DNA from 3 places in the Lactobacillus sp. M0390 genome. Region 1 is predicted to be linked to each of the others. Evidence: predicted binding sites of a transcription regulator. Region 1 holds the regulator's gene; each other region holds the start of a gene.
The links. Region 1 encodes HrcA, which represses chaperone genes, less so after heat shock. Its sites were predicted from a motif close to TTAGCACTCNNNNNNNNNGAGTGCTAA; they were not measured.
Positions count from the first base shown of each region.

Region 2: clpP (ATP-dependent Clp endopeptidase proteolytic subunit ClpP) is a predicted target of HrcA. The motif match lies at 3,037-3,063, and genes of this name have one in related genera.
Region 3: H3R25_RS06040 (ATP-dependent Clp protease ATP-binding subunit) is a predicted target of HrcA. The motif match lies at 4,292-4,318, and genes of this name have one in related genera.

Region 1 covers NZ_JACFPH010000001.1:642,415-650,655, reverse strand. The annotation lists gene H3R25_RS03115 (ribosomal L7Ae/L30e/S12e/Gadd45 family protein) at 1-28, shown strand, start outside; gene infB (translation initiation factor IF-2) at 33-2,693, shown strand; gene H3R25_RS03105 (ribosome-binding factor A) at 2,712-3,074, shown strand; gene truB (tRNA pseudouridine(55) synthase TruB) at 3,118-4,011, shown strand; gene ribF (riboflavin biosynthesis protein RibF) at 4,032-4,964, shown strand; gene hrcA (heat-inducible transcriptional repressor HrcA) at 5,101-6,150, shown strand; gene grpE (nucleotide exchange factor GrpE) at 6,163-6,744, shown strand; gene dnaK (molecular chaperone DnaK) at 6,763-8,241, shown strand, end outside.
Region 2 covers NZ_JACFPH010000001.1:194,076-202,316, reverse strand. The annotation lists gene H3R25_RS00940 (APC family permease) at 1-594, shown strand, start outside; gene H3R25_RS00935 (Fur family transcriptional regulator) at 692-1,144, shown strand; gene H3R25_RS00930 (SH3-like domain-containing protein) at 1,185-2,924, opposite strand; gene clpP (ATP-dependent Clp endopeptidase proteolytic subunit ClpP) at 3,096-3,680, shown strand; gene whiA (DNA-binding protein WhiA) at 3,736-4,671, opposite strand; gene yvcK (gluconeogenesis factor YvcK family protein) at 4,675-5,709, opposite strand; gene rapZ (RNase adapter RapZ) at 5,714-6,592, opposite strand; gene H3R25_RS00905 (HdeD family acid-resistance protein) at 6,681-7,223, opposite strand; gene uvrA (excinuclease ABC subunit UvrA) at 7,274-8,241, opposite strand, start outside.
Region 3 covers NZ_JACFPH010000002.1:428,173-436,413, forward strand. The annotation lists gene H3R25_RS06025 (sulfite exporter TauE/SafE family protein) at 1-199, opposite strand, end outside; gene H3R25_RS06030 (TetR/AcrR family transcriptional regulator) at 296-853, shown strand; gene H3R25_RS06035 (branched-chain amino acid aminotransferase) at 897-1,919, opposite strand; gene H3R25_RS06040 (ATP-dependent Clp protease ATP-binding subunit) at 2,158-4,257, opposite strand; partial or broken gene H3R25_RS06045 (ATP-binding cassette domain-containing protein) at 4,465-6,996, opposite strand; gene H3R25_RS06050 (alpha/beta hydrolase) at 6,993-7,883, opposite strand; gene H3R25_RS06055 (PTS sugar transporter subunit IIC) at 7,883-8,241, opposite strand, start outside.

The DNA of each region.
Region 1 (8,241 bases):
AATACAAAAAATACATAAAGGAGTGTGATTTGATGACTAAGAAAAGAATTTATGAAATTGCAAAAGATTTAGGCATCGATAATAAAGACGTGGTCAAAAAGGCGAAAGACCTTGGCTTTGATGTGAAAAATCATATGTCATCACTAGAAGATTCTCAGGTGAATCAATTGAAGGGTAGTTTTAGCAACCCCGCTCCCGCTAAAAAGCAAGAGAAGCAAGCCAATAAAAAGAGCAGTAAAATCAAAATTTCTGTCACTTCAATTCGTAAAAACGAAAAGAACCACGAAGAAACCAAAAATACTAATGGCCCTCGACGTAGCAATAATCGTAAAGCGAATAACCGCAGTCAACAAAATCAAGACCGTTCTAAGCAAGCTACTAATCAGAATCACGCGCAAAAAGTTACCAAACCAGCTGCTCAAGATTTGCTTAAACAGTTGAAACAAAAGCAAAGAGTTGAGCAAAGTTCATTAAACAAGCAGACAGAAAAAGCGCGCGAGTCATATCATAAAGATATAAATAAGCCTGATAGTACAAAAGAAGAAAAGAAATCAACTGAAAAAACAGAATCTACTGTTTCAAAAGTAACTAAGGTGGAGAAAACAACGTCTACAGTAACTGGTCCAAAAATCATTAAACCATCACCAGCCAGATTGAAGCAAAATCAAGAAACTTCTTCTAACCAAGTTAGAAAAATTGACAATGCTGCAGCTCCTGAACCTGCTAAAGATGAAAAAAGACGCGGTAACGGTCATAATTCTCGCAACGCAGGAAAACCAGGACGTAAGGGTAAAAATCAGTCATTTGGCAATAACAGTAATGGTTTCTCAAAACGTCAAGAGAAGCGCAAGAATAAAAATAAAAAACATCAGGTTGAGCAAGTGCCTAAAAAGCAGCCAACTCAAAGAAAAGAGCGTCCATTACCAGAAACTCTTGTATACGAAGTAGGAATGAATGCCCAAGACTTAGGTAAAATTTTACACCGTGAACCTGCTGAAATTGTTAAAAAGCTGTTCATGCTTGGTGTGATGACCAACCAAAATCAATCATTAGATAAAGATGCAATTGAATTAATTGCTGCAGAATATGGTATCGATGCTGAAGAGAAGGTACATGAAGATATAGCTGATATCGACAACCTTTATAGTAAGCGGATGGAAGCTTCTAAAGAGTCGAAACATCAACACAAACGTCCACCAGTTGTCACAATCATGGGTCACGTTGATCATGGTAAGACAACTTTACTTGACCGTTTGCGTCATACTCATGTTACTGATCATGAAGCAGGTGGTATCACGCAGAAGATTGGTGCATATCAAGTTAGAATCGATAACCAACCAATCACATTCTTGGATACCCCAGGACACGCTGCATTCTCAAACATGCGTGAACGTGGTGCTGAAGTAACTGATATTGTTATCTTAGTTGTTGCTGCAGATGATGGTGTAATGCCACAAACTATTGAGGCCATTGACCATGCTAAAAGTGCTAAGGTTCCTATTATTGTAGCCATTAATAAAATGGATGCTCCAGGTGCAAATCCACAACACGTTACTGAACAGTTAATGAAATATAATTTAATTCCTGAAGATTATGGTGGCGACACAATTTTCGTCAATATTTCTGCTAAAACTGGTGAAAATGTTGATGAATTGTTGCAGATGATTTTATTGCAAGCTGATATGATGGAATTAAAGGCTGACTCTACACAAATGGCAATTGGTACCGTGATTGAAGCACGTCTATCTCGTGGGCGTGGTCCTGTAGCCGATGTTCTTGTTCAACAAGGAACTTTGCGTACAGGTGATCCAATTGTCGTTGGTAACCGCTTTGGTCGTGTCCGTGTAATGACAAATGATCGTGGTCGTCAAGTAGAAAAAGCAACGCCATCAATGCCAGTTGAAATCACTGGATTGAACGATGTTCCTGAATCAGCTGATAAGCTGGTTGTCTTTGAAGATGAAAAGACTGCTCGTAGTGTTGGTGAACAGAGAGCACAACAGGCATTGCAACAATCACGTGAAAACGTTCAACATGTTACTCTTGACAACTTGTTTGATACAATGAAGAAAGAGAACATGAAGGAAGTTGACGTCGTTTTGAAGGCCGATGTTCAAGGTTCAGCAGAAGCATTACAACAATCACTTGAAAAGATTGAAGTTGAAGGCGTGCGCGTCAATATCATTCACGCAGGTGTAGGTGCTGTTAATGAATCAGACGTTACACTTGCTGGAGCTTCTAACGCATTTATCATTGGGTTCAATGTTCGTCCAACGGCAACTGCCAAATCACAGGCCGAAGCTGATGGTGTTGATATTCGTTTGTACAGTATTATCTATAAAGCAATTGATGATGTTAAGGCCGCTATGCAGGGTATGCTTGAACCAACATACGAAGACAAGGTTGTTGGTAATCTAACTGTTCGTGAAACTTGGAAGGTTTCAAAGGTTGGTACAATTGCCGGTGCATTTGTTGATTCAGGTTACGTTTCTCGTGATGCTGATGTCAACTTAATACGTGATGGTGTGGTTATTTACTCAGGTAAAGTAGCTTCTCTGAAACGCTTTAAAGATGATGCCAAAATTGTTAAGCAAGGATTTGATTGTGGTTTAACCATAGAAGGCTACAATGATATTAAAGTAGGCGATGAACTTGAAGCCGTTGAGCAACAAGAGGTAAAGCCTAACAACTAGTTTAACTAGGAGGAAAACATGAAACACAGAGTAGGTCGTGTTGAAGGAGAAATCCTCCGTGAATTAACTAAAATTTTGCGGAAAAATATTCGTGATCCGCGTGTAAGTGATGTTACAATTACAGCAGTTGAATGTACTAATGATTTATCATATGCAACTATTTATTACAGTATTCTCTCTGAAAGTGTTAAAAAGGAAGAGGAAGCTGCAGCTGGTTTAGAAAAAGCAAAAGGGATGATGAGACACTTGTTAGGACAAGTGCTGACAGTCTATAAAGTCCCTGAGCTGATTTTTAAACGCGATAATTCAGTTAAATATGGTAGTAAAATTGACCGTTTAATTGCTGAAGTAAAGAAGCAAGATGAGGATCGCAATAATTAATTAAGAAGCGCTTGCGAGCGCTTTTTTTATGGAATAGGAAAATATGATAAACGGAATTTTAGTAATTGATAAAGATAAAGGCATGACAAGTGCTGATGTTGTCTATCATTTGCGAAAAGCATTACATATCAGAAAAATTGGTCATGCTGGCACTCTAGATCCAGATGTGACCGGTGTATTGCCAATTGCAATTGGTCAAGCTACTAAGCTGATTGAATTAATGCACACACAGAATAAAAAGTATGAGGGCACAGGAATTATTGGTTATGCAACTGATAGTTATGATGTGAGTGGGACAGTTTTGGAAAGTGAAAGGATCACAGCTCCAATTTCAAAGGAAACCATCCAACAAGCAATGCAAAGTTTTGTGGGAGAAATTGAACAGGTTCCGCCAATTTATTCTGCTGTCCGCGTTAATGGGAAGCATTTATATGAATACGCTCGTGCTGGTATTGAAGTAGAGCGGCCAAAGCGGCAGGTACAAGTTTATCAATATGATATTAAAAATGATCCAACCTTTGATAAGGGAAAAGGTGAAGAAACTTTTGATTTTCAGATTGAATGTAGTAAGGGCACTTACGTGAGATCTTTGGTCAACGATCTTAAAACTGAATTGAATGTTCCTGCAGTTATGGAATCATTGAGAAGAACTGCTAGCTCAGGTTTTGATTTGAGCCAAGCAGTTAAATTGGATGAAGTAATTAATGCACCAGAAAAGATTGCCGATTTTATTCAACCAATTGATGCCTTTTTCAAGGATTATGAAAGTATCAACTTGAATGATCAGCAATGGCTTAAGGTGAAAAATGGTAATGCAATAGTTTTGAAAACGAATGCAAAAAAAGTTGCGTTAAGGTACAATAGTAGCATTAAAGCAATATACGAAAAGGATGACCACATGTATCATCCGTTTTTAATGCTATTACAAAACCAGTAAGATGAAATGAAGGCTTTATTGTGCAAATTATCCATTTAACTTATCCAATTAAGGAGAATATTTTCCCTACTAAGATTGTGCTTGCTTTGGGCTTTTTTGATGGTGTACATCGTGGTCATCAACATTTAATTAGAACTGCTAGAGAAAAAGCAACTGAGAAAAAGCTTCCTCTTGCAGTGATGACATTTGACCGTCATCCCAAGTCAGTTTATCAAGGAGCAGATGTTAGCTATATCGATAGCTTAGACGAAAAAGCATACAAAATGGAAAAATTGAATGTCGATTATCTTTTGGTAATGCACTTTAGTGATGCTTTTTGTAAGTTAAGTGCTCAACAATTTATTGATGAAATTATTGTAAAACTTGAAACAGATACAGTCGTAGCTGGATTTGATTATACGTATGGTCCAAAAGACGTAGCAAATATGGAAAATTTCCCTAAGTTTGCTAAAGGCAGATTCGATATCGTCAATGTGCCACAGCAGTCATATGGTGGACAAAAAATTGGTTCTACTGAAATAAAAAAAGCCATTGTTAATGGTGACATGGAACTAGCTAATGAACTTCTTGGCTTTCCATATATGATGTCTGGAAAAATTGGTCATGGTTTGCGCAACGGGCATAAGCTCGGTTTTCCAACTGCTAATTTGGTTTGGCAAGATAATAAGGTTATTCCAAAAATTGGTGTTTATGCCACAAAAACGAAGATTGATGGGCATTGGTATGATTCAATGACTAGTGTTGGATACAATGTAACTATCGGCGATGGAAAAAAAGTTTTAATTGAATCAAATTTATTTGGCTTTGATGAAGAGGCCTATGGCAAAAAAATGACTATTAAATGGTACAAGTATACACGTGGTGAGATAAAATTTGCCAATTTGGATGATTTGAAAAAACAAATGGAAGCAGACGAGAACGAAATTAAGGCTTATTTTGCTCAGCAAAGTTAATTTTAGTTAAACAGTAATTCAAGTTAAAATTAATTGCGAAAAAATTAGCACTCAACTTGACATTCTGCTAAAAGCTAGTATCATAATAATTGTTAGCACCAAAAAAGTATGAGTGCTAAAAGTGAGGGCGATATTTATGTTGACCGAACGTCAAGAATTAATTTTAAAAACAATTATTAATGATTTTACTCAGACGCATGATCCTGTTGGCTCAAAAACAGTGATGAATCAGTTACCGATGAAAGTCTCAAGTGCGACAATTCGAAATGAAATGGCTGCACTTGAAGATAAAGGTCTTCTTGAGAAAACACATCTTTCAAGTGGACGAATTCCGTCAATGAACGGTTATCGGTACTATTTAGACAACTTGCTTGAGCCACTTAAGATACCATCCTCTGTTTACAAGAGAATTGTTAGTCAACTTGATCAACCTTTTCATCAGGTTAATGAAATTGTTCAAGAAGCAGCAAAGATTTTATCTGATTTGACTAATTACACAGCCTTTGCAGAAGGGCCAGAAAACAATGATATTACAATAACTGGTTTTAGAATTGTCTCCTTAGTTAATAGACAAGTGATGGCAATTTTAGTTACTAGTGATGGTGATGTTCACAATCAAGTTTATAACTTGCCACGTAACATCAGTGGTGATGAAATTGAAAAAGCAGTCCGAATGATTAACGATGAGTTAATTGGCAAAACGCTAAATGAAGTTACATCATCTTTGCTTAATCGAACTTTGGGTAAGAAACTTGCTGATTCTCATGCAAGTGATTTACTTGAGTTGGTTGAAGACGTCATTAAAGACGCTACAAGTGAGCAAATGTATGTTGATGGTCAGATTAATTTACTTAATAATACTTCTTTGGATGATGTTTCAAGTTTACGCTCCGTTTATGAGTTAATTGATCACAATGATTTGATTTCGGATATGGTTGATCAATGTATGAACTCAGACAGTGGTAAGTATCCAATTCGTGTTAGTTTGGGTTCAGATTTGCCAAGTGATTTACTTAAGGACTATAGTCTGCTCACTGCGGAATATAGTGTTGGTTCACATGGTAAAGGCGTAATTGCTTTACTTGGTCCTAACAATATGCCATATTCGCAAGTAATTGGTCTTTTGGAATATTTTAGAAATGAACTTGCTAAGAAACTACTTGAGTATTATGGTAGATTCAAATAAAGGAGGTTAGCCGTGAGTAAAGAAAAATATGCTAGTGAAAAAGATCTAAACAAAGATCAAACTAAAGCTGAAGAAAAAAAGTCTGATACAAAGGCTAATACTACAGATAAAAGTAAGAAACCTGAGACTTCAAAAAAGCTTGAAACAGAATTAGCAAAAATAAAAGAAGAACAAAAAGAACTAGAAGACAAGTACCTTCGTAGTCAAGCGGAAATGCAGAATATGCAAAATCGCTACAACAATGAACGTGCTCAATTGATTAAGTATGAGTCACAATCCTTAGCTAAAGATATTTTACCAGCGATGGATAATTTAGAAAGAGCATTGGAAACTAAGGTAGATGATGAGGCTTCGCGTCAACTTAAAAAGGGTGTTCAAATGACTTTGGATGCGCTTGTTAAAGCCATGAAGGATCATGGAATTAGCGAGATTGATGCTGAAAAAGCACAGTTTGATCCGAACTTACATCAAGCAGTTCAGACTGTTGCAGCTGAATCTGATGATCAAAAAGATCACGTTGTTCAGGTTCTACAAAAGGGATATTTATATAAAGATCGCACATTAAGACCAGCAATGGTTGTTGTTGCTCAATAATTGAAAGGATGATTATTAATGTCAAAAGTTATCGGTATTGACTTGGGAACTACTAACTCAGCAGTTGCAGTTCTTGAAGGAAAAGAACCTAAGATTATTACTAACCCAGAAGGTAATCGTACTACTCCATCTGTTGTTGCTTTTAAAGATGGTGAAATTCAAGTTGGTGAAGTTGCTAAGAGACAAGCAATCACCAACCCAAACACAATTTCATCAATCAAGCGTCACATGGGCGAAGCTGACTACAAAGTTAAAATTGGTGATAAAGCTTATACTCCTCAAGAAATTTCAGCAATGATTTTGCAATACATTAAGAAGTTTTCTGAAGACTACTTAGGTGAAAAGGTTACTGAAGCTGTTATTACAGTTCCTGCATACTTCAATGATGCACAACGTCAAGCAACTAAGGATGCTGGTAAGATTGCTGGTTTAGATGTTAAGAGAATCATCAATGAACCTACTGCTTCTTCACTTGCTTATGGGCTTGATAAAGATGCAGAAGATGAAAAAGTTTTAGTATACGACCTTGGTGGTGGTACTTTCGATGTTTCAGTTTTGCAATTAGGTGATGGCGTCTTCCAAGTATTGTCAACAAACGGTGATACTAACCTTGGTGGTGACGACTTTGATAACAAGATTATCGATTGGCTAGTTCAAAACTTCAAGGATGAAAATGGTGTTGATCTTTCTAAAGATAAGATGGCTTTGCAACGTCTAAAGGATGCTGCTGAAAAAGCTAAGAAGGACTTATCTGGTGTATCTTCAACTCATATCTCACTTCCATTCATTTCAGCAGGTGAATCAGGTCCACTTCACCTTGAAACAGATTTAACTCGTGCTAAATTTGATGAATTAACTGCTGATTTGGTTGACCGTACAAAGATTCCATTTGATAATGCTTTAAAGGATGCAGATTTAACTGTAAATGACATTGACAAAGTTATCTTAAATGGTGGTTCAACTCGTATTCCAGCTGTTCAAGAAGCTGTAAAGAGATGGGCTGGCAAAGACCCTGATCACTCAATTAACCCTGATGAAGCTGTTGCCCTCGGTGCCGCAATTCAAGGTGGTGTCATTTCAGGTGACGTTAAGGATGTTGTTTTACTTGATGTTACTCCACTTTCACTTGGTATTGAAACCATGGGTGGTGTCTTCACTAAGTTGATCGAAAAGAACACAACTATCCCAACTTCAAAGAGTCAAATCTTCTCAACAGCTGCTGATAATCAACCAGCCGTAGATGTTCATGTTTTACAAGGTGAACGTCCAATGGCTGCAGATGACAAGACTTTAGGTCGTTTTGAATTAACAGATATTCCTGCAGCTCCTCGTGGTGTTCCTCAAATTCAAGTTACTTTCGACATCGACAAGAACGGTATCGTTAACGTATCTGCTAAGGATATGGGTACTGGTAAGGAACAAAAGATTACTATTAAGAGTTCATCTGGTTTGTCTGATGAAGAAATTCAAAAGATGCAAAAAGAAGCTGAAGAGCAT
Region 2 (8,241 bases), 450 kb from region 1:
ATGGCCTTTGCTAAATTGGGCCAATACTACGGTGTTGGTGGATTGTTCATGTACATTTATGCTTGGTGCAACGTTATTGGACAATTCTCAGCTTTAGTAATCAGTATCGATGCTCCATTACGTATCCTATTAGGTAGTAAGGAAGCTAAAGATTATATCCCTAAGAAGCTATTGAAAGTTAACAAGCATGGTGCCTACATCAATGGTATTTGGATGGTTGTTTGCTTATCTGGTGGTCTAATTGTTTTACAAGCTATCATGCCAAATGCTCAAGCAGTCATGGCTCAACTGGTTAAATTAAACTCTATCGTGATGCCAATGCGTTATTTATGGGTATTCATTGCTTACATTGCATTACGTAAGCAAGCAGCTAAGTTCCACAATGGCCAAAACTACGAAATGACTAAGCATCAATGGCTTGCATATACGCTTGGTGTTTGGGGATTAATTGTTACAGTTGCATGTTGCTTAATGGGAATGTACTCTGATGATCCATTTACATTATGCTTGAACATTGCTACCCCAATTGTTTTATTCTTACTTGGTATGATTTTACCAACGATTAAGCACCATCAAGATGCTAAAGAACAGTAAATACTAATTAAAGATTAATTAAGTCGCCTAATAAAAGGCGACTTTTTTTGTGCATTTAATGCTAAACTATACTTAATAAACTAAGGAGATGAAACCTGTGCCAAACTACTTAAAAGAAACAGAAGATTTACTACGTGAGCATAATTTGAAAGTCACCAAGCCACGGCTTAAAATCTTGAAATATCTGCGGACACATCATAATCATCCTACTGCAGCTACTATTTTTAAAGCAATTAGCGGCGACGAGCCAGCATATCGAGCAACAGTCTACAACACACTAAACAAATTAGTTGACGCAGGCATTGTTATCGAAATCAAAAATAGTGATGATTCCATTCATTATGACTACTTTGTAGAGCCTCATTTCCACATTATTTGTAAACAATGCGATAACATAGCTGACGTCTATTATCCAGACTTTGAAGCAGTTGAAAATCGTATGCGTGCAGAAGCTGAAAAACAAACGGGCTATGTTACGTCGGCAAGTCACCTAGAAATTTTTGGTATTTGTCCTGAATGTCAAAAGAAGAATCAAAAAAAGAAGAGCTAATTAGCTCTTCTTTTTATTTACTTTAAATACTGCTTATTTTTTAATCAATGTTCATGCTTACTAATAACTCTGCACGTTGTGCTAAGTTAACGTAAAGTTTACCATCATGTACTGAAATACCTTCAATTTCACGACCAGTATCAAATGAATAGTGATCCTTTAAAGTTCCATCGCGACCAATTTTGAAGATTAAATCATTAAATGCTAAGTAAAAATTCTTATGATCTGGATCATAAGCAAAACCTTGAACTGGTGAATTGTTGTTAACAAAATTGCCATCTGTCTTACCAACTAATTTTGGATTCCAGTTGTCACCAGTACGAGTTAGTTGCCAATATTCATAGCGATTATTCTTAGTATCATGATATACCGTGTACATTTCATAGTCGTTCATGATTACACCGTTATGGAAGTAACGCGGACTATTTTGGTCACCTACCCAAGTTTTCATTGTCCAAATCTTGTTAATTTGTAAATCACTCTTACGAATTTGAACAATTTCTTCTGAGTCAGTAGTTTCATTTAATTTATTATCATTGTTAATCACATAGATATACTTGTCACTTGCACCCATTGCTTGACCGTGACCAATTGGGATATATGGACTAACTTTAATATGCTTAACGTAATTATTAAAGTCTTTTTGTGACATGTCTAAAAGATGTTGAGCATTATATGGATTAGTTAACTTATTCAAATCATAACCAACAATGTGACCAGAGCTTAAATAAGTGTGACTCAATAAACTGGTATAAGCCCAGCCGTTTGAAACAGTTACACCTTCTGGAATATGGCCAACACGATTAATATTATCATCGGTTGGATCCTTTACGCTCAGAAGAACTGGTTGATAAAATCTTGTCTTCAGAGTCATATTACCACTTGTTAGAGTATGTGATTCTGTTTCTGGTGTGTATTCTGTAGGACTAATGTAATTAACTGAAGAACCATAATGTGTTTTCCATGCTTGGTGTTCATTTGTACCAGGCTGCGCAGGGAACGAATTAGTTACATCAGGATCAGCAATTCCTTCAGTAGTGCTTTTTCTAACAGTTATTTTGACGCTTGCTGTCGCATCACCATATGTATATTTAACTGTATAAGTTTTTGGAGTAGCACAAGAGATAGTCTCACGCGAAACTTTTACATCATCATTACTAATAACCGTACCCATGTAATTAGTTACGTATGAAATTGCATCCCGTGTGAAAAATTCATAAAATTCGTTGTTAACCAGGCTAATAGTCTTAGGAACAGCAATTTGGTTTCTAGCAAAGAATTTTTCATTTACATAACCAACTTTTCGACCATTAACATAAATTCGCCAATAGCGTGCACTTTTAGTTTCAATTAGTTGGTCTGATTGAATATGGCTATATTGAAAATTAATCCCGTCAGCGACTTTTTTGCTAACTTTACCGTCTGTTACATTTGCCCAAACCTTATAGTTTTTGTTACCAGCAACTTTAGTCATCATTGCATAGCCTGTTATTACTTGTTTAGGTGTTTTCTTTTTTACTAGCGGCTGCTTATCATTCTGAGTATCAGAGTTGGTATTACCAGGATCAGGTTGACTATTGGGATCACCACTGTCATTTTCCTCATCGGTATTTTCTCCCTGATTACTATTCTTGCTAGGAGTGGTTTTAGTTTCTCCTTGCGTTGGCTGCTGCGATTGATTAGAATCAGCCTCAACCGATGTAATTGCAAGACCAGTTGACAATGCTAGGCCAGCAAGCATTGTTGTCACAAGAATTGCAATTTTCTTAAAAAGCTTCAAAATTATTCCTCCAATATTTTAGTTTACTTTCGTATTATATAATAAGAACATTGTAACTTAGAATACAAAATTAATACACTTTCATTGACAGCATTTAATGTAAGTGATTTAATTAGCACTGTACTTATTAGAGTGCTAACAAAAATGACTTTAATTTTAGGAGGTAAAAAGATGCTTGTACCTACAGTTATTGAACAAACTGCTCGTGGCGAACGGGCTTATGACATATATTCTCGTTTGCTAAAAGATCGAATTATCATGCTCAGTGGAGAAATTAATGATGACATGGCAAATACAATTATTGCCCAGTTATTATTCCTTGATGCTCAAGACAACACTAAGGACATCTCCCTTTATATCAACTCACCCGGTGGTGTAATCACTTCCGGTTTAGCAATTATGGATACGATGAACTTCATTAAGTCAGATGTATCAACTATTGCAATCGGAATGGCTGCTTCAATGGCTTCCATTCTATTAACCAGTGGTGCAAAGGGTAAACGCTTTGCTTTACCTAACTCTACTGTTTTGATTCACCAACCTTTAGGTGGTGCTCAAGGTCAACAAACTGATATTCAAATTGCGGCTAATGAAATTTTAAAGAGCCGTGAAAAGATCAATAAGATTCTTCACGAAACTACTGGTCAACCACTTGAAAAGATTCAGAAAGATACTGAACGTGATAACTACCTAACTGCTGAAGAAGCAAAGGATTATGGCTTAATTGATGAAATTATGGTCAACCAAAAGAAGTAGTTAGATACTAATTAAACTAAAAAGATCTCCAAGCTAAATAGCTCGGAGATCTTTTTTATTCTTCTAATTTCTGTGCCATTTCATGTAGTTTAGCAAAACGGTGATTTGCACCTGATTTTGAAATAGGTCCATCTGGAACTTGCTGAGCAATCTCTTTTAATGACAGTTCCGGATTGGTCAGCCGCAATCTTGCGATTCCCTGCAGCTTTTCTGGAATATTTTCAAGCCCGATTTTACGTTCTATTAATTCAATATCCTCAACTTGTTTAGCAGCAGCATTAGCAGTCTTTTTCAAATTTGCCGTGTCACAATTAACTAAGCGATTAACCGAATTGCGCATATCACGCATAATCCTTAAGTCTTCAAAGGATAGCATTGCGTTGACTGCACCGACAACATGAAGAAAATCGCCAATTTTCTCTGCTTCCTTGAGATAGACTATATAACCCCGCCTTCTACTAATTGTTTTGGCATTAAGATTAAAGTAATGATTCATTAGTTCTAACAAATCATTGTTGTGGTCTTCATAAGCAGAGTATATTTCCAAGTGATACCTGCTTGTTTCCGGATTATTTACACTACCGCTTGCTAAGAACGCACCACGCAAATACGACATTGCGCCCTCGCGCGAATCAATTATTCTTTTAGGTATTCGCGTGATTAAACCTGAATCTGGTGCTAAGATTTCCAAATTAGTCAAAATTCCTTTGACATGATTTTGCAGACGTACCAGATATTGGTTATTCTTCTTCAATTTCATTTTACGCGAAACGATTAATAACGGTTCTACACGATACGCTGTTTTTATTAAGGAAAAAATTCGTCGAGCAATTGCTGGATTTTCAGTTGTGATATCAAGACTAAACATACGATCATGATAGTTTAAAACACCGTTCATCCGCAAAAAAGCAGCTAATTCAGCCTTTGCGTGCTCAGGATGAATTGGTAAGGAGGTAAGTTCCTTCTTTACTTCACTTGCATAACTTGCCATTGGTTATTCCGTAGTCTTTCTGGTCGACATTGCCGTAAATGCACGATTAATAATCTCGTTTGCCACTTTTTCACCATCATGGAAAACAAGGCCGCTTCGTTGGTCAATAAAGTCATCTGTGATTACCCGGCACCCTTGCTTTCGCAAGCCATCATAGTCATTTTTAACGGGTTCAATGTAGGCATCATAATCCTTAGGATTAAATTTTGACATGTCAATTTTTGCACCATTAACCAAAGTTGTGTTTACATAATGACCACCAAGATGCTTATTGATAACATCAACATGATCACAGTCGGAAAAGTGATCGGTCTCGCCAAGTTGGGTCATGATATTACAAATATAAATAACTTCGGCTTTTGTTTTTCTAACAGCTTCACCGAGGTTAGGTATCATCAAATTAGGAAGAATTGAAGTGAATAAGCTTCCTGGACCCAAAACAACTGCATCAGCTTGCATTATTGCGTCCAGAACAGGTGAAACAGCCTCCGGTTCTTTATTAGAATTCGTATCTGTTACCCAAACACGCTTGATTCGCTTGTCCTTGTTAGTTATTTCCTTTTCTCCCGCTTGGATTGTTCCGTCAATAAATTCCGCATTCAATGTTAAAGGTTCGTTTGAAGCTGGGAAAACATGCCCATCTACGCGCATCATTTTTGACAATGATTGAACAGCATCAAAAATATTACCATGCATTTCATTTAAAGCGGCAATAATCAAATTACCTATCGCATGGCCTGAGAAAAACGAGTCCGATGAATCAAAGCGGTATTGAAAAACATCTTTTTGTTCTTGTGGTATGTCACTTAGAGAAACTAATACGTTACGAATATCACCTGGTGGAACAACATTAATGAAGTTACGAATTGTTCCAGAAGAGCCGCCATCATCTGAAACTGTCACAATTGCTGTGATTTGCGCATCTTGTTCTTTTAACGCGCTCAAAACAACTGGAAGACCCGTTCCGCCACCAATTACAACAATTTTGGGTCTTCTACTTCTCGTTACCCTAATCACTTTGGAATCGCTATATGTCATATTTTCACCTTTTTCTGGTATACCTGCTAATTTCGCGATGAGTTATATCAACTGGATAGTCTTGTGACAAATCATGTGCAAGCTGCCTTGCAATTGCTACACTACGGTGTTGACCACCTGTACAGCCAATCGCAATAGTTAACTTGCTCTTTCCCTCTTTAATATACCCAGGCATGGCTGTTCTCAACAAATCTAACAGTTTTTCATAAAATACTTGAGTAATATCTTTATCCATCACATAATCGAAGACTCGCTGATCAAGTCCCGTGAAAGGACGTAGTTCAGAAATATAAAATGGATTTGGTAAAAAACGTACGTCTATCACAAGATCAGCATCAATTGGCAGACCATATTTAAAGCCAAAAGAAAGAACTTCAATTGAAAATGGCTGCTTTTCTTGATCACTAAATTCTTCAAACATTTTTTCTTTTAATTCTTGAGGAGCAAGGTTTGACGTGTCAATAATGTCATTAGCACGATTTTTAATTCCTGCAAGAATATGTCGCTCTTCAATAATGCCATCAAGTAGCCTCCCACCATGAACTAGTGGCGGAACGCGCCTTGTTTCTTTATAGCGAGCAACCAATATATCATCCGAAGCATCCAAAAAGATAATCCGTGTTTGAACACAGCTATTATCCTCAAGTGAACTTATTTCATTTATTAAGTCCTTATAGAAACTGCGCACTCTTAAATCGATTACCACTGCTACTTTAGAATAATCATCCGAGTTGACAATTAAATCCCAAAAACTTGAAAGTAAGGTTGGAGGCAAATTATCAACAACAAAGTATCCCATGTCTTCTAAGGAATGTGAAACGACAGTCTTTCCAGCCCCACTCATTCCAGTGACAATCAACAATTGTTTTTTATTATTAGTCATGTTGCACTCCCCTCTACTCAAATTATAACATACCGGGTGTTTCACATTTCAGGTCAAAAAAAAAGTTCATTACGAACTTTTTCAATCTTTATCTATGAGCAAATGCTGCAATTACTTCGCTTATTCCAAAAATAAATAGCCAGAAGGCAACGAGCCAAATTAATGTCAATGCTGAAAGCATTGGGTTGAACATTAATCCTACTGCAATCAAGAGCCCGAAAATATTCAGTATCATGTTTACCCAGAAATAAAAACCAGATAAACTGCGTAAATGCCACGTGAAAATAATTCCAGAAATTGAATCAAACAGGAACCAGAAGGCAAATAAGTATGCAATGGTTAAACCTGCTGCATCGTATGAATAGAGGAATAAAATACCAATGATGATATCCAAAACCCCCGTAACGATTGAAATCCAACTAAAGGAAACAAAATAACGAAAGCGACTATAAAATGCGAGCCAGACAAAACCTTGGACTATTGAAATAATCGCAAACAGCAAGACAAATGCGTGTAAAGCCTTATTAGGATGACTAATTAAAAATACGCCTGCAATAATCATTAATATGCCAGAGATAAGTGCGGCCCAATTAAAGCCGCGTCTTTCTCTGTAATTTGAAAAATTATCCATTTCTATTCCTCCCTGTCCGATATTTTACACTTTTTGTATTTAAATAAATACTATTTCTTTGCTTTTTTCGCTGCTTCTTTAGTCAGCACAGTGTCTCGTTTAAGAACAGGGGCAAGGTATTGTCCAGTATAGCTTTCCTTTACTTTAGCGACATCTTCAGGGGTACCAGTTGCAACAATTGTGCCACCACCTTCACCACCGTCAGGACCAAGGTCAATTAGCCAGTCAGCATTTTTAATCACATCAAGGTTATGCTCAATAATTAATACTGTATTACCTTGATCAACTAGCCGCTGCATTACTTCAAGCAGACGCTTAATATCATCAGTATGAAGACCAGTTGTTGGCTCATCTAGAATATAAAAATTCTTACCAGTCGAAATTTTTTGTAACTCTGCTGCTAACTTCATTCTTTGCGCCTCTCCACCAGATAAAGTAGTGGCAGATTGACCTAATTTCACGTAACCCAAGCCTACATCGACAATTGTTTGCAACTTGCGAGCTATTTTCGGAATATTTTTGAAAAAGTCGCAAGCTTCACTAATGGTCATATCAAGAACCTGGGCAATATTCTTCTTACGATATGTGACTTCAAGCGTTTCTGAGTTGTAACGATTGCCGTGACATACCTCACAAGGTACGTAAACATCTGGCAAAAAGTTCATTTCAATTTTAATTATACCGTCACCGCGACAAGCTTCACAGCGTCCACCTTTGACGTTGAATGAAAAACGAGCTTTAGTATAGCCACGTAATTTTGATTCATTAGTTTGAGCAAATAATGCTCTAATATCATCAAAAACACTAGTATAAGTAGCTGGGTTACTTCGAGGTGTTCTACCAATTGGACTCTGATCAATATCAACTATTTTTTCGATATTTTTATAGCCAGAAATACTCTTATATTTACCAGGTTTAGTTTGGTTACGATTCAGTTTTTGCGCTAATACGCGTTTTAAAATCATGTTGACCAACGTCGATTTACCAGAACCTGACACGCCAGTGACAACAATTAGCT
Region 3 (8,241 bases), on a different contig from region 1:
TTCCTTGACGATAATAGCTCCATGCGCCAATAATTAATGAAGGTAAAGCGGTCATTAATGAAGTTGCCGAAGCACTTGCAGCCTTTAAGCTAAATAAACCTGTTAATATTCCTAAATAAATTGCAGCACCACCGCCACCAAACAGGATAACAAGTGTGCCTATCACCAAACCGATTAGCAATAATAGAAAAATTTTCATTATATTTGCCTTCTTAAATATTAAACACTAAACTATATTTACAATATGTAATTATAGTTTACATATTGTAACAGTCAAGTCTTTTCGAGGTTAATAATGCCACGTCAAATTTTATCCAAACAAAAAATCATTGAAACTAGCGTTTCTTTAATCGAATCAGGTAGTGAACTAAGTTTTTCGCTAGTTGCCCAACAATTAGGTACACGCTCACAAGCACTTTATAGTTATTTCTCTAATCAACAAGAATTAAGCTATTGTGTCGTTGCTTGGGCTATCAACCAAGTAAGTCAGCAACTTCAACAAAAAATCTTTGGGCAAACAGGAATCAAGGGCATTATCGCTTTGGCTACAGAGTTCCGCACACTTGCACTCAAGCATTTCAAACTAACTCAGCTAGTTCTAAAAATGCCTCGGACTAATGCTTATCCCGAAGTAACTGCAGCCTTTGAGCAGCTACGCTCTTTGATAAATCAACTATTGGCTACTGAATACTCAGATCCAAAACAGCAGTTGCTTGCTAGTCGCTATCTTCGTGATTTAACTATCGGTGATATTGTAAATGTTGGAACTGGTTGGTTTGCGGATAAATCACTACCTGCTGATAAGAGTTTTCCAAAAATGTTAGAACAGGTTCTAAAGAACATTGCCAATTAAAAAGGTGCCGAGATTTGATATCTCGGCACCTTTTCTATTTTAATTAATCAATTGTTTGGACCCAGCCCTCTGGACCTTCTTGCTTTCCATATTGAATATCAACTAGCTCATTATAGAGTTTAGTTGTCACTGGACCTGTTTCTGTTTCACTGTAAATGACATGTTTTTTACCTTCATAAGTGATCGAACCCACTGGTGAAATAACTGCCGCAGTGCCCATAGCTCCAGCTTCTTTCATGTTAAAGGCTTCTTCTAAAGTGATTTGTCTTTCCACTGGATTTAAGCCCTGCTTTTTAGCTAGTTCCAGCAGTGACCTCTTGGTAATTGAGATCAAGATTGATTTAGATTTTGGTGTAACAAATTGACCTTCTTGGGTAATACCGTAAAAATTAGCGCCACCAAATTCATCAACATATTTGTGCTCTCGTGGGTCAAGGTATAAACAATCCGCAAAGCCATTTTTATGAGCTTCAACTGATGGCAGCAAACTGCTGGCATAGTTACCAGAGGTCTTTGCTTGACCCGTACCAGCATAGGCAGCACGGTCATATTCACTAACAATATAATCTGCTGGGTTAAGCCCCTTAATATAAGCGCCAACCGGAACAGCAAAAATGCGGAAGGTATATTCATTGGCCGCCTGGACACCCAAAACATTGGATGTCCCAATCATAAATGGACGTAAATAAAGCGTTGCACCACTATCATAAGGTGGCACATACTCCTTGTTTGCCAAAACTACTTGCTTAACAGCTTCAACAAAGCGATCTTCTGGAAATGGTGGCATTGCCAAACGCTCAGCAGATAACGCAAATCGATGCGCATTTTCATCGGGACGAAACAAGTTAATCTTACCGTCTTCTCTACGATAAGCCTTCAATCCTTCAAAAATTTCTTGACCGTAGTGCAAAATTTCTGCACCTTCGGAAAGAACAAGAGTAGAATCTTCAATCAATTTTCCCTCTTGCCACTCGCCGTCTCTATATTTAGCCTCATAACGATATGGTAAATCGCGATAAACAAAGCCTAAATTTTTCCAGTCAAGGTCTTCTACTTTTTGTTTCATAGCAATGCTCCTACTTTTTCCTTAAAAACATCAGTTAAAAATCTCTTTTTAACTTTTAATTATTATTTAATTGTTAACTAATGTAAACCATAATTTTACTACTGTCAACAGCTTTCCAAAGATTAATTCTAAGAGTCTCTCCGTCAAAAATGTCACACGTGAAACACCACCTTATTTACTCGTAAAAAGTTTATAAAGCAAAAAAGCCATTCCTTTCGGAATGACTTTTAAGCAACAATTATTCTTTTGTTTCTTCAGCTTCAGTTTGCTCATCATTTGAATCAGCTTTTGGCTCAATATCTAAAATTACTTCACCATTGAGATAAACATGCTTATCATCAGCAGTAAATTTAACTTCTTTAGTATCTGGCTCTTTTAGCAATAATTTAGCGATTGGCGTCTCCATGTCTTGTTCAACTACTCGACGAAGAGGACGTGCACCAAATTTCTTGTCATAACCTTTTTCAGCGAAGTAAGCTTTAGCATCATCAGAAACTTCAACTTTAACATCTTTCTTTGCCAAGACATGTGACATCTTCTTTAGGTAAATGTCGATGATCTTAGTCATGTCAGTTTCAGTCAATGAATTAAATGGCACAATTGCGTCTAATCTGTTCAAAAATTCTGGTCTGAAGTATGCTTCTAAAGCCTTAATCATCTTATCGTGATCCACTTTACCATCTTTTAACAAGTTGTCAGAGTAACCAGCGTTTGAGGTCATAATTAGAATTGTGTCCTTGAAGGAAACAGTTCTGCCTTGAGCATCTGTCAGACGTCCATCATCCATAATCTGCAATAATGCGTTGAAGACTTGGGGGTTAGCTTTCTCTATTTCATCGAACAGAATTAAGCTGTATGGTTGGTGGCGAACTTTTTCAGTCAATTGGCCGCCTTCACCATAACCAACGTAGCCAGGTGCAGAACCAATTAACTTGTTAACTGCCATTTGATCTTGATATTCTGACATATCAAGCCGAATTAGGTGATCTTCGCCACCAAATAATTGAATAGCAAGTTGCTTAGCCAATTCTGTCTTGCCCACTCCAGTTGGTCCAGTTAATAAGAATGAACCAGTAGGACGATTGTTATCTTTGAAGACTTGCTTACGAGCAATTGCATCAGTAATAACATCAACAGCGTTGTCCTGATCAATAACAGCTTTCTTCAATTTTTCAGCCAAGTTGAGATTCTTTTGACTTTCGTTAGCATGCAATTCGCTCATTGGAATCTTGGTCTTAGCTTCAATTAAAGCGTAAATATCTTGATCAGTTACCTTTGGTGTTGCAGTTTCATCAATATGCTCGGCCTGTTCTTGAAGTTTTTCAATTCTCTTCTTCAAGTCGCTTGCCTTTGCATAGTCTTCATTTTTAGCTGCTTCTGCTTTTTCTCTTTCAAGGCTGCTAATTCTCTTTTTCAGAGTGGCTTCATCACTTGGAACGCTGTCGAGACCTTTTTTAGCACCAGCTTCATCCATTAAATCGATTGCTTTATCAGGTAAATAGCGTCCCTGAATATACCGTTGTGACAATTCAACTGCTAAACGCAAAGCACTGTCACTGTATTTAACGTGGTGATAGTCTTCGTATTTTTTCTTTAACCCTTCCAGAATTTTAACAGTTACATCAGTTGAAGGTTCTGGAACTTGGACTGGTTGGAAACGACGTGCTAGAGCAGCATCATTTTCAATTCTACGGTATTCCCCTGTTGTAGTTGCACCGATTAAGTTTAAGTCGCCACTTGCCAAAGCAGGTTTCAAAATGTTTGCGGCATCATCACTATTGTTTTCAGAATCTGTTGAACCTGCACCAACAATGTTATGAATTTCATCAATGAACAAGATGATGTTAGGGTTCTTCTTTGCTTCATCAATGACTTTCTTCAGGCGCTCTTCAAAACTACCACGTAGACTTGAGCCTGCAACCATGTCATTAATATTAATTGCAATAATATGCTTGTCCTTCATCTTATCAGGAACATCACCTTGTGCAATCTTTTGAGCTAGGCCTTCAACAATTGCAGTTTTACCAACTCCGGCAGGACCTACTAAAACAGGATTGTTCTTCTTACGTCTACTCAAAATTTCTATTACTTCTTGGATTTGCTCATCACGACCGATTACCGGATCGTATTTATTGTTTTTAGCTTGTTCAACTAGGTCAACACCAATTGGTTTCTCCTTTTTTGGTTGACCAGGCATTTGTTCGCTCTGATTAATTCCTTGTGGAGAAATGTTCATGCTTGAATAGTGAACTGGGATAGAGCCATTATTATCATCGTTAAAGAAAGAGTTGTTAAGTTCGTTAAATAAATTATCAAATTCGTTGTCAAAATATGCCATAAATATGCACCCCTTTATAGGATAAAATCTGTAATTAGCACTCGATGTGTTCGACTGCTAATTGCTTACATATAATATTCTAACAGGTTATCCACAGAATGCAACCTTTTTGCAAAACTTTTCCACATTTTATTTGTGAAATTTCTTTTGTAGCAAAAAACCTTGCAGTAATCGCGTTTACGACTACTACAAGGCCTAGACTTTGGTTTATTTTTGATATAAATTTATGTGCTCACGCAAATATTTTGCCGTTAAACTATCTTTTTGGTGTGAAATATCCACAGGTGTCCCACAGGCAATTATTTTTCCACCGTTCAATCCGCCACGCGGACCCATGTCAATCATATAATCACTATTGGCCATAATATCGAGGTCATGTGTAATTGTAATGATTGTTGCATGCTGGTCTAACAATTTTTGAAAAACCTGCAGCAACGTTCTAACGTCGCTTGGATGCAAACCCACGGTTGGCTCATCAAAAACAAAGAGGCTGCCCTTTTGTTGGCGGTGAATATGGCTGGTTAATTTCAATCGTTGTGCTTCTCCACCTGATAATGCTGGCGTTGATTCTCCTAAGTGAAGGTAACCTAACCCCATATCATGCAGAGTTTCAATCGTCTTAGCAATTTTGGGTTCATCCCCAAAAAGATTTTCCTTCAATGCATCATCAACTGAATAATCCAGCACGTCCGCAATACTTAAATCATGCCATTTAACCCTTAAAACATCTTGATTAAAACGGTGGCCGCCACATACAGAACATGTTTCCACCATGTCCGGTAAATACTGAATATCAAGTGAAATTACCCCAGTTCCACCACATGCCGGACATGCTCCTTCTTTATTATTATAAGAAAAATGGGAGGCACGATATTTCAATTCTTTAGCTAGTGGTTGCTGTGCAAATAACTTACGTAAGTTATCCATAATGTCTGTGTATGTTGCTACCGTGGAACGTTGGTTTTTACCAACAGGTGACGAGTCAACGCTGATTACATTTTTGATGCCATTGCTTGTAAGACTAGTCACCCACTCAGGTTTAGCACTGCCTTCTTTTTCAGCCTTTAGAGCTGGTAAAAGTGAGTCTAGAATCAAAGTCGTTTTTCCAGCACCGGAAAAACCTGTAACAGAAGTAAGGCGTCCAACTGGTATCTCAGCATGGACATCTTTCAAGTTGAAGCGCTTATTAACAGTTAAAGCAATCGTGCCATCTTTAAAAAGATCATCAGGTTTAGCACTTTTTCTTACATATAACGGTGCATCCCCAGTTAAATATTGCCCTATTAATGAAGTATTAGTTTGCTCAATTTCTTTCGGGGTTCCTTGCGCAATTATTTGACCACCTTCTGAACCCGAACCAGGACCAATTTCAATTATCCAATCAGCTGCCTCAATAATAGAAGTTTCATGGTCAACAACAACAAGCGAATTACCTTGGTTGACGAGCTCATGGAAGACCTCAATTAAGCCAGCAACATTATCTGGATGCAGTCCGACAGATGGCTCGTCCAAAACATAGAGCACTCCTGTCGTCTCTGTCCTCAAGGTCCGACCAAGCTGAATCCGTTGCAACTCACCAGTAGATAAGCTATTAGCTTGACGATCTAAGCTTAAGTAGTCTAGACCTAATTTTAGTAACGGTTTAACCTGATGCATCAGTTCACCAGTTAAGTTTTCAGCTAAATCATGCATGTCTGCTGGAAGCCATGCCATAATTTTCTTTAAATAGTCTGCTAACTCACCCAGCGTAAGTTGTTCGGCCTCGATAATGTTCTTCCCTGCCACCAACTGATTCCAGCGACTTGGATCAATCCGATAGCCGTGACAGCGTGGACAAGGCTTGAAACGATAAAAAGAGTTGATTCTTTCTAAACCACGTTCAGACTTAGTCGTTTTGCGTGAATTTGCGACAGCGTTATAGGCATTTTCATAAAGTGCGTCAAGGTGATAAACTCGCCCAGTCGAAGTTGGAATATCAACTGGTATTTTCCGTTCCTCACCGTGTAAAACAATTTCTTTTTCATCCTCGGACAATTCTTTATACGGAACATCTGTCCGAACACCTAGCTCACGGGCAATGCGTCACATCCAATTTCTTCCGGGGATTTGCCATGTGGCAACTGCGCCATTTTCCAATGATAGATTTTCATCTGCAATAATCTTATCATCGTCAATTTGTTCAACGGTTCCTAACCCCTGACACTTTTGACATGCACCATCTGAGTTAAAAGCAAAGTCTTCAGCACTAAAAGCATAAAACTGAACACCACAGGTTGGACAAGTAACACGTCCCATTGCCTCTCCAGTTAAGTCCATCGCTTCAGCAATTTTAATGGTTGGCGCTAATCTATGCCCATTAGGACATACAGGTGAGCCCAAGCGTGAAAAAATCAAACGTAGGACGTTAAAAACCTCTGTTACTGTGCCTACGGTTGACCGAACACCAGGAATAGTTGGGCGTTGGCGCAAAGCAAGTGCAGAAGGAATATGACGCACTTCATCAACCTGTGCCCTACCGACCTGACTAATCCGCCTTTTAGTATAAGCTGCAAGTGAATCGAGATAACGTCGTGCTCCCTCTGAATAAAGAATCCCCATTGCGAGACTCGATTTCCCTGAACCGCTCAAGCCTGAGATTGCCACGAATTTATGTAGTGGGATATCAACATTAATGTTCTTTAAGTTATTAACTTTGCCACCGATAACTTCAATCTTAGTTGGCTGTTCATGATATTTCATCGATTACTTCTCCTTCTTCTTGGCTTTAAATTTTTTTCTGGTCTCCCAGGTCTATCAGGTTTTTTTAGCAAATACTCCCGAATGGCTTGTATTACCTGTTTATTTTGTGGCAAATCCGAGTGGTCTGCCTTTTCGCCAGTGACCGTCATTGCCGTGTAAGATTTGACCTGTTTTTGAAAAATAAACTTACCTGCGGCAACACTAGTTTCTGGCACAATTCCATCCGATTCATAGCTTTTACCACCAGATAATGAGTAGACTTTCAAGTTTTCTGGAAGTGCTGTACGATTTTTAATAAAATCGGCTAGCATTTGTGTACGGTTATTGATGTTATTTTCAGTAAAATTATAAGGTGTTCCCAACGTCATCAACCGCTTAATCCTTACATCATCAGAATACTGCGCATAGTAGTGTTCTAACCAGTATGTCCAAATAAGACCACCATTTGAATGCCCAAACGCCTTAAAGTTATTAAATTTATAATTTTGCATCAAAGACGTAAAGGCAACGTCTAGCCAAAAAGCCTGTTTTTTTATATTGGCATAACCGTCTTTATTATTGGCAAAACCAATAATGATTATCGGTTCCTGATCATTCTTATTAATCGAACCACTATACGATAATTTTGCTTCACGTGAAACAGTAACTTTGAGAACACTATGCTCATTCATTGTCGTTTTGTTCAGCTGATCAATTAGTTCATTAAAGCGCTCAGTTGTGGCACTCGAGCCGGGTACCATGATGACTGGTGAAAGCAGCGAGCGACTACGCTCTGCGTGCGCATTATTCTCCTTTTCCATCCAATAATAACTGGGAATGGCAATCACTACTAACAACGCCACTAGCATCAGCAGCCATTTAAAATTAGGATTATTTCGTACCTGCATTAGAACTGTCTTCCTTTCCCAGCTTTTAACATTTCCTCAACCTGTTCATTAATTTTCATAATCGGCCACATGATACAAACATCGAGTACAAAAAGCGCAATAGTAAACCATAAAGTCCCCCAATTGCCATTAGTGCCAAAAAAGGAAAGCAACACTCCAGGCGTTCCTTTCAATATTGGATAAGCACATACTGGAATCATGTGTAAACTAATCGCTAGCCCAGCCAACGCCATATTAACCAATGGAATAATGACACTAGGTAGAACAAAGAGTGGATTAAGAATTACCGGCAAGCCCGCCGAAAAGCCCAAGCTTGAGCCAAACGCTACCGGTAACAAATTGATTTTTGCAATGGCAA